3 regions of the Yersinia massiliensis genome follow, and region 1 is predicted to be linked to each of the others. Evidence: predicted binding sites of a transcription regulator. Region 1 holds the regulator's gene; each other region holds the start of a gene.

Region 1 (3,287 bases):
TTTGGATATCAGTAAGATAGTCTTGAGTGGCAACTTCGATATCAAGCCATACGGGTAAGCCTTGATGGTCAGCAAATTGAGTTAATTGCTGTTCTATTTGCTGCAAATCCCCTTTGATAAGCCGCATGGGTTGAAACTGCGGGATGATGAGTGGGGTGACTGATGTCAATGTTTGTTGGGTAAATTCAACCAGATAGACACTCTTCTCTTTACCCAGCTCATCAAAACTTAGCGCGATGGGGGATCCGCTATAGCGAATATACTCGGTTTTTGCGACCTGTTGAGCACGATGAATATGGCCTAATGCAATGTAATCTGCCGGTGGAAACGCCTGCGCAGGAAAGGCATCCAGTGTACCAATATAGATTTCACGAACAGAGTCCGAGGTTGTCACTCCCACAGTGGTGAGATGCCCAGTGGCAATAATCGGTATCGCTAGGTTCAATTTGCTACGCAGCTCAACGGCTTGCTGATATAACGCCAAATAGTGGCCTGCAATGGCTTCTTGCAAGGCCAGCTGTTTTTGCCCACTAGATTCGCCTGCTTGGCTGGTGACTAAGTCACGCGGGCGTAAGAAGGGGACAGCACACAGTAGGGCGGCAGGCTCTTGCTGGCGGTTTTTCAATGTAATAACTTGCTGTTCGAGGTTGCTATTAGCAGAAGAGATCACTGTTGTATTGAGATAGGAAAGTAAACCCCGAGACTCATTGAGGGTCGATACTGAATCATGATTGCCCCCGAGCACAACCAACTGACAGCCAGTGACTTGGATATCCACCACAAAACGGTTATAGAGCTCTCGTGCATAGCTTGGTGGTGAGCCAGTATCGAAAATATCACCCGCAACAATCAGCGCATCTACCTGATTTTCTTCGATCTGCTTAATGAGCCAGTGCAGGAACGCCTGATGTTCAGCAGCTCGGCTTTTGGTGAAGAAATGCTGGCCTAAATGCCAATCAGAGGTATGGATAATGCGCATAAATCTCCCGCACGGCAGGTTATCAGTCACAGAGAATGGCGCTGATTATAAACGCTGGCAGCGCGTTGTCGCGGCTAAAACCGTACCATACGACAAATCTCCGAGACGTCTCGCAAAGTTGGCTGCTGCATTTTGCAATTACGATGAAATTTATCACTATGCTTATTGCTTGCAGAAGCGTGATGTTTTTCATAAAAATGTCACAAAACTGACGCATAATGGCTCCCGAAATCAAATAGTGACCACTAACTTACTGGCAGGGTTGATGATGGCAAGACGCATACTGGTGGTGGAAGATGAAGCGCCAATCCGTGAGATGGTGTGCTTTGTGTTGGAGCAGAATGGTTACCAACCGTTAGAAGCCGAAGATTATGACAGCGCAGTCACTCGTCTGTCGGAGCCTTTCCCTGATTTAGTGTTGTTGGACTGGATGTTACCTGGCGGTTCGGGTATTCAGTTTATCAAGCATATGAAACGTGAAGCACTCACCAGAGACATTCCGGTGATGATGCTCACTGCCCGTGGTGAAGAAGAAGATAGGGTACGTGGTTTAGAAGTCGGGGCTGATGATTACATTACTAAGCCTTTCTCGCCAAAAGAGCTGGTGGCACGTATCAAAGCTGTTATGCGCCGAATATCCCCCATGGCAGTTGAAGAAGTCATTGAAATGCAAGGTTTGAGTCTTGATCCTTCATCGCATCGCGTCATGGCCAATGAGCAAGCGCTCGATATGGGGCCTACTGAGTTCAAACTGTTACACTTCTTTATGACCCACCCTGAGCGTGTTTACAGCCGTGAACAGTTGCTTAATTATGTCTGGGGCACTAACGTTTATGTAGAAGATCGTACGGTTGACGTGCATATTCGTCGGCTACGCAAGGCGCTTGAAGTTGATGGTCATGACCGCATGGTACAAACTGTCCGGGGAACTGGATACCGTTTCTCAACGCGCTACTGAGTTTTCAGTGCCGGAGAATTCGTTGTGTTAGAACGCTTATCATGGAAAAGGCTGGCTTTAGAGCTGGCGCTTTTTTGTTTGCCAGCTTTATTGCTGGGTGCTTTTATCGGCTATCTTCCTTGGCTATTGCTGGTGTCAGTACTGGCGGCGCTGGTCTGGAATTTCTATAACCAACTCAAGTTATCTCATTGGCTGTGGTTAGACCGCAGTATGACTCCGCCTGCTGGCCGTTGGAGCTGGGAGCCGTTGTTTTACGGCTTGTACCAGATGCAACTGAGAAATCGTCGTCGGCGGCGTGAATTGGCATTACTCATTAAACGTTTTCGCAGTGGTGCCGAATCGTTACCCGATGCCGTGGTGATCACGACGGTCGATGGCAATATCTTCTGGTGTAACGGTTTGGCCCAGCAATTATTGGGGTTCCGCTGGCCCGAGGATAATGGTCAGCATATTCTCAATTTATTGCGTTACCCCGAATTCAGTCTATATCTGCAACAACAAACATTTACTCGCCCATTAACCCTGCAATTAAATAATGGCTACTACGTGGAGTTCCGCGTGATGCCTTATTCCGAAGGGCAACTCTTGATGGTCGCCCGCGATGTAACGCAAATGCGGCAGTTAGAAGGGGCGAGGCGTAATTTCTTTGCTAACGTCAGCCATGAGTTGCGCACACCTCTGACGGTATTGCAGGGCTATTTGGAAATGATGCATGACCAAGAGTTAGCGGGGCCATTACGGGATAAAGCTCTCGGGACGATGCAGGAACAGACGAAGCGCATGGATGGGCTAGTAAAACAGCTGCTAACGTTATCACGTATTGAAGCGGCCCCGAATGTGGATATGAATGAGCGTGTGGATATTCCGTTGATGCTCAGAGTATTGCAGCAAGAAGTGCAGGCGTTGAGTAACGGACGTCATGAAATTACTTTCCGAGTAAACGATCAATTAAAAGTCTTTGGTAACGAAGATCAACTGCGCAGTGCGGTGTCGAACTTGGTGTATAACGCGGTGAATCACACACCTGAAGGGACCAAAATAGAGGTGTGTTGGCAGCAAACGCCGCAAGGCGCACAATTCCAGGTTAGCGATAATGGGCCGGGGATAGGTCCGGAGCATGTGCCACGGCTGACAGAGCGTTTTTATCGGGTAGATAAGGCTCGATCACGGCAAACAGGGGGGAGTGGATTGGGACTGGCCATTGTGAAGCATGCGCTGAGTCATCACGATGCACGTTTAGATGTCATGAGTGAAATTGGGCTCGGCACACGATTTATTTTTACCTTGCCGAACCGGTTGATTGTTCCTGCCGTTTTAGCTGAGAATGCAGTCAAATCCTAATACTGCCTG
Region 2 (3,287 bases), 1.1 Mb from region 1:
CTAATCCAGTAAAGGCAGGCACGACGTATACACCGTTACTGTCTTTCACTTTAGTGGCGAAATATTCGGAGTCGGTGGCATCACTGATCAATTTCAGCTCGTCACGCAGCCATTGGATAGAGGCACCACCAATAAACACCGCACCTTCTAGCGCATAGTTAACTTCGCCACGCGGACCACAAGCGATAGTCGTCAGCAATCCATGATTAGATTGAACGGCTTCTTCACCGGTATTCATCAACAAGAAGCAGCCCGTACCGTAGGTGTTTTTCGCCATCCCCGGTTGTACGCAAAGCTGGCCGAACAAGGCCGCTTGTTGGTCACCGGCAATCCCTGCGATTGGAATACGCGTCCCGCCTTTACCACCAATGTTGGTTTTGCCATAAATTTCTGAGGATGGGCGAACTTCAGGCAGCATAGCGCGTGGAATGTTCAGCGCGGTCAACATGCGCTCATCCCACTCTTTGGTGCGGATATTAAACATCATAGTACGTGATGCGTTGGTGTAATCCGTTACGTGAACACGGCCTTGTGTCATATTCCACACCAGCCAAGTATCCACAGTACCAAACAGCAACTCGCCACGTTCAGCACGCTCACGTGCACCTTCGACGTTATCGAGGATCCATTTTACTTTCGTACCGGAGAAGTAAGGGTCAACCACTAAGCCTGTATTGTGGCGGATATACTCTTCCAGCCCTTCTTTTTTCAATTTTTCGCAGATATCTGCCGTACGACGACATTGCCAGACAATCGCGTTATACACCGGCTTACCGGTTTCTTTATCCCATACAATCGTGGTTTCACGTTGGTTGGTGATACCGATACCTGCTATTTCATCAGAACTGATACCGGCTTTTGCCAGCACTTCAACCAATGTAGAACTTTGGGTTGCCCATATTTCCATTGGGTCATGTTCAACCCAACCCGCTTTCGGGTAGATTTGAGTAAATTCGCGCTGAGACACACTCACGATATTAGCATCATGATCCATCACCACGGCTCTAGAGCTAGTGGTCCCCTGATCAAGCGCAACAATATATTTTTTTTGAGTCGTATTTTCAGTTGTCATAATAAGCTCACATTTTAAGTTGCCGTTTATCGCAGTATCTAATATTTATGCTTTACGTTCTGTGGTCGTGGCCGTGGTTTCGTCTTCATCGCTGACGCAGACATCACAAGGTAAGTGACGACCAATCAGCGCACGATAACCAAATGCACCGAGTAACGCGCCGACGATTGGCCCGAATATTGGCACCAAGAAGTACGGAATATCACGCCCGCCAGTAAAGGCGACTTCGCCCCAACCTGCCAGATAAGCAAATGTTTTCGGACCAAAGTCACGTGCTGGGTTTAACGCGAAGCCAGTCAGTGGCCCCATAGATGCACCGATAACGGCGATCAGAATACCAATCAGCAGTGGTGCCAGTGGACCGCGTGGAATGCCGTTACCATCGTCAGTCAGTGCCAAAATCAGGCACATCAAAATCGCGGTAATCACAGTTTCAACCAAGAATGCTTGGAAAACAGAAATGTGCGGATTGGCATAGGTAGAGAAGATACCGGCCAGATCGAGGCTCTCGGCACTGCCGCGAACCATTTGATGAGTTTGTTCAAAATCGACGAACAGGTTGTAATACAGGCCGTACACTAATGCCGCGGCACAAAAAGCACCGGCAACCTGCGCCACGATATAGGGAATAACTTTGCGGCGATCGAAGCAAGCGAATAACCACAATGCAATGGTTACCGCCGGATTAAGATGTGCACCTGAAATTGCTGCGGTCAAATAGATGGCCATGGCAACACCTAGGCCCCAAATAATACTAATTTCCCATTGTCCGAAACTGGCGCCTGCCAATTTCAACGCAGCAACACAGCCTACACCGAAAAAGATTAGCAGACCCGTACCGAGGAACTCTGCGATACATTGGCCTTTCAAGGTCGAACTAGCGGTTTGGCTCATAGTAGATGTCCTAGAGACAGAGATTTATAGGGTATTTCTTATTTTTGCCCTTCGGACAACGAAGGGGGTGATGTAAATTTATCGTTAACGAGCACAAACGAGAAATAGCGAAATCAAAATGTGTGTAGTGCGTCATAAAAATGAGCGATTTCGCGTTATGCATGGCTGTTAAGGGACTTTGAAAGTGTGATCAGACCAGTACTTTTTTCCCTGCTTGTTAAAAGAATGTTCGATTCTACAGAATAGATAGGCATCGTCTTTCAGTTTTCGCCGATAGTCACTTATAAGAAATTGCTACAGAGTGTAGTTTGTGCCGGTATGGCGCTAGACAGGGGGAGACTGGCTACATACAATCGTTTAAGAGCATCAGTTTATCAAGAGCATCGTTTTATCAAGCTGCGTCGCCTTTGCGAAGGAACGCGTGAGAACATAGCGCTTGTTTCACTAGTTCGATAGATATATAGCGCGATAAGTATTCACAGCAGTTTCATCTGCCGAAGGTTGCTTTACTCGACTCGGTGACGTCGGTCATACAGTAACTTCGGTGAAGCATGATGACTGCGACCCAAAGATGTACGCCTTGCTACCATAAGGGGACCGAAGAATGTCATTTGAAGTATTTGAGAAATTGGAAGTTAAAGTTCAGCAGGCGATTGATACCATCACATTGTTGCAGATGGAAATTGAAGAGCTGAAAGAGAAAAATAACACCCTGTCCCAAGAAGTTCAGGATGCCGCGGGTGGTCGTGAAGCCTTAGTGCGCGAAAATGAGCAACTAAAGCAAGAGCAGCACGTCTGGCAGGATCGTTTGCGGGCTCTGCTGGGAAAGATGGAAGAAGTCTGAGTACTGGCTGGCTTTCACAAATTCTTCCTGCTTAAAATAACAGGAAAGCAAAAGGGTGATATTGATATCGCCCTTTTTTATGCTTCGCTGAGAGAGGCTTAGGACGCTATTCAATATCCAAGGGTTCTTCTGACAAAATCATCCCTGTGTTATCAGCATACAGATGGTCACCGGAGAAGAAGGTCACACCGCCAAAGTTTACGCGGATATCACTCTCACCAATGCCTTCATCCGCAGCACCAACAGGGATAGCGGCCATTGCCTGAATACCGATATCTAACTCAGCCAGCTCATCGACCTGACGCACGGCACCGTAAACAACAATACCTTCCCACTCGTTTTTTAAGGCTAAATCAGCGAGTTCGGCATTGACTAATGCACGGCGCACCGAGCCACCGCCATCAACGACCAAGACACGGCCCAGACCATTTTCTTCAAGTAGGTCAAACAACAAGCCGTTATCTTCGAAACATTTTA
Region 3 (3,287 bases), 1.5 Mb from region 1:
ACCATAGGTAGGAGGAGACAGAAGGTGCAGTACTCGTACTACTTGCATTCGACGACCTGCACCAGCACGGTAGGCATTAACAGTGGTGTCATCATCCGAGCAGATCCCCACAGGCATATCGCTTAGAAAGCTGAGTTGAGCCGATGTAAACCTGATCGATGACTTTTGTAGCTTATAAATTCTTTTATTATCTTTACTTCAAAGCTGCCAATGCTTGCGCACAGGCCCAGGCTGAACTCCATGCCCATTGGAAGTTATAACCACCCAACCAACCTGTGACATCAACCACTTCACCAATAAAGTATAACCCCGGCACTTTTTGGGCCTCCATCGTCTTGGAGGAAAGCGCTTGGGTATCTACGCCGCCAATCGTGACCTCAGCAGTACGGTAACCCTCGGTTCCATTGGGCTGCACTTGCCATTGCTGAAGATGGGCCACCAGCGCCGCCTGCTGCGGTACATTTAATTGCTTCAGCGTGACATCAGGCAATTGTTCCAATGTCTGTAGGCACTCCACCAGACGCTTAGGCAATAGCTGAGCCAATGTGTTTTTTAACGTTTGATTAGGGTGCGCTTGTCGCTCACTATTCAAGAAAGCGTCTAGGTCAGTGTCAGGAAGTAAGTTAATGCTCACATACTCACCAGCCTGCCAATAGCTTGAAAGTTGCAATATCGCGGGGCCAGAAAGCCCACGATGAGTGAATAAAATACTTTCGCGGAAACTCACACCATTCTCCGCCGTGACCACCGCTGGAACTGAAACGCCCGAGAGTGTTTGTAGATGATCCAGTAAGGGCTTATGTAAGGTAAAAGGCACTAATGCCGCGCGAGTCGGCAAAACGTTCAAACCAAACTGCTCTGCCAGCTTATAGCCAAACGGGGAAGCGCCAAGGCCAGGCATGGATAACCCGCCTGAAGCCACGACAAGTGAGTGAGCGCTTACTTCATCGCCATTGATATTGAGCACAAAACCGTTTTCCGTTTTTACCACTGACAGTACATCACTGCGCAGCCGGATCGTCACCTGACCCAATTCACACTCTTTCAGCAATAGCGTGACGACTTGCTGAGCAGAATCATCACAGAAGAGTTGTCCCAGCGTTTTTTCATGCCAAGCGATACCATGGCGATTCATTAGATCGATAAAATCCCATTGGGTATAGCGTGCTAAAGCAGACTTACAAAAATGAGGATTCTGCGACAGGTAGGCGGCAGGTTCTACGTACAGATTAGTGAAATTGCAGCGACCACCACCGGACATCAAAATTTTGCGCCCCGCTTTTTTGCCGTTATCAACCAATAACACTCGACGCCCTGCTTGTCCGGCTTGAGCCGCACAAAATAGCCCCGCAGCACCTGCACCTATCACTACCACATCAAACTGTTCCACACAGAGCCTCATTGAGTAAATTCTTCATTGCTGTCAATTTGCGCGCCTTCGGCTTATTTTTAGACAATTTAAGTCATTCAACCGACAAAATAGCGGAGGGGGATTGTAAGTCGCGCTCCAAAAGATCGCCATAGTAAGAAAATGTCTCATACGGTAAAATTAAGTAACTTGCTGATATAACATACATATGTTGTTTAAAAAGCGCAGTTCGTCTGCGGCCATGTCAAAAAAAGGTCATATTTTCCTTTTCCCCACCCCCCATTGTCACTGATAATGCGCCGCGTTCATGTCCACTAACTGGCGTAACGCTTATGCTACATCTTTTCGCTGGCCTGGATTTCCATACCGGCCTAATGTTAGTTCTTGCTTTGATGTTCGTGCTGTTTTACGAAGCCATTAATGGCTTTCATGATACAGCCAATGCGGTTGCGACCGTAATCTATACCCGTGCCATGCGTTCACAAGTTGCTGTTGTGATGGCGGGGGTGTTTAACTTCCTCGGCGTGATGCTGGGCGGTTTGAGCGTGGCCTATGCCATTGTTCATTTATTGCCTACTGATCTGCTGTTAAACGTTAGTTCGGCACATGGGTTGGCTATGGTCTTCTCAATGCTGCTGGCCGCGATTATCTGGAATTTGGGGACTTGGTATTTCGGTATCCCGGCTTCCAGTTCTCATACGCTGATTGGTGCGATCATCGGTATTGGTTTAACCAATGCATTAATGACCAGTACATCTGTGGTAGATGCACTGAACGTTCCTAAGATGATCCAAATCTTCCTGTCATTAATCTTATCCCCGATAGTGGGTCTGGTTATTGCCGGTTTGATGGTGTTCCTACTACGTCGTTACTGGAACGGGACCAAGAAGCAGCAACGTATTCACCTGACACCTGCCGAACGTGAAAAGAAAGACGGTAAACGTAAACCGCCATTCTGGACCCGTACTGCACTGATTATTTCCGCTATCGGCGTGAGTTTCTCTCATGGCGCTAACGATGGTCAGAAAGGGATTGGCTTGATCATGCTGGTACTAATCGGCGTGGCTCCGGCTGGGTTTGTCGTGAATATGAATGCGACCGGTTATGATATTGCCCGCACCCGCGATGCAGTGACTAATCTGCAACACTTTTATCAGCAACACGTTGAGGTATTGCCTCATGCTGTTGCGTTGAAACCGCTGGTACCGGCTCCAGAAACTCTGCCGGATACCCCTGCACAATTCCACTGTGATAGCTCGCGCGCCATGATAGCCATTGATCATGCGCAAACGCTGCTGGCTAATCTGCAAAGCTATGACGACCTGACGGTTGATCAACGCAGCCATATGCGTCGCTTGCTAATGTGTGTAGCAGAAACAGCAGGGACTGTTGCCAAGCTGCCAGAGACCAGTGCACAAGACCGTCGTTTCCTCAACAATCTGCGTACAGATTTGTTAGAAACCGTGGAATACGCACCGACCTGGATTATCGTTGCCGTTGCTCTGGCCCTCTCTTTGGGGACCATGATTGGCTGGAAACGTGTTGCTGTCACCATCGGTGAAAAAATCGGTAAGAAAGGCATGACCTACGCGCAAGGGGTTTCTGCTCAGATGACTGCGGCGGTTTCCATCGGGATTGCGAGTTATACTGGGATGCCAGTATCAACCACGCAAGTGCTTTCTTCCGCTGTTGCTGGGACGATGTTAGTCGATGGCGGCGGTGTACAGAGTAAGACGGTGAAGAACATTATGTTGGCTTGGGTGTTAACTCTTCCAATCTCTATTCTTCTTTCCGGTGGGTTGTACTGGGTAGCGCTGAAGTTCATTTAAGCACAACTACAGTAGGCTATAAGTAAAAAGGCGGCCTAATCAGGTCGCCTTTTTAATCACTACTCTGCCCGTATTTCATGCTAATACCA

The links. The regulator PhoB, encoded in region 1, activates phosphate uptake and scavenging genes when phosphate is short. The targets are predictions, from matches to a motif close to CTGTCATAAAACTGNCNNAT.
Region 2: a site for PhoB is predicted at 2,096-2,115, ahead of DA391_RS22305 (MIP/aquaporin family protein). Genes of this name have one in related genera too.
Region 3: a site for PhoB is predicted at 1,611-1,630, ahead of pitA (inorganic phosphate transporter PitA). Genes of this name have one in related genera too.

Annotation. Positions count from the first base shown of each region.
Region 1 covers NZ_CP028487.1:3,662,427-3,665,713, reverse strand. The annotation lists gene sbcD (exonuclease subunit SbcD) at 1-979, opposite strand, end outside; gene phoB (phosphate response regulator transcription factor PhoB) at 1,248-1,937, shown strand; gene phoR (phosphate regulon sensor histidine kinase PhoR) at 1,962-3,278, shown strand; gene DA391_RS17130 (PstS family phosphate ABC transporter substrate-binding protein) at 3,285-3,287, shown strand, end outside.
Region 2 covers NZ_CP028487.1:4,798,193-4,801,479, forward strand. The annotation lists gene glpK (glycerol kinase GlpK) at 1-1,072, opposite strand, end outside; gene DA391_RS22305 (MIP/aquaporin family protein) at 1,118-1,966, opposite strand; gene zapB (septal ring assembly protein ZapB) at 2,571-2,810, shown strand; gene rraA (ribonuclease E activity regulator RraA) at 2,917-3,287, opposite strand, start outside.
Region 3 covers NZ_CP028487.1:132,271-135,557, reverse strand. The annotation lists gene DA391_RS00570 (NAD(P)/FAD-dependent oxidoreductase) at 194-1,390, opposite strand; gene pitA (inorganic phosphate transporter PitA) at 1,702-3,198, shown strand; gene uspB (universal stress protein UspB) at 3,279-3,287, opposite strand, start outside.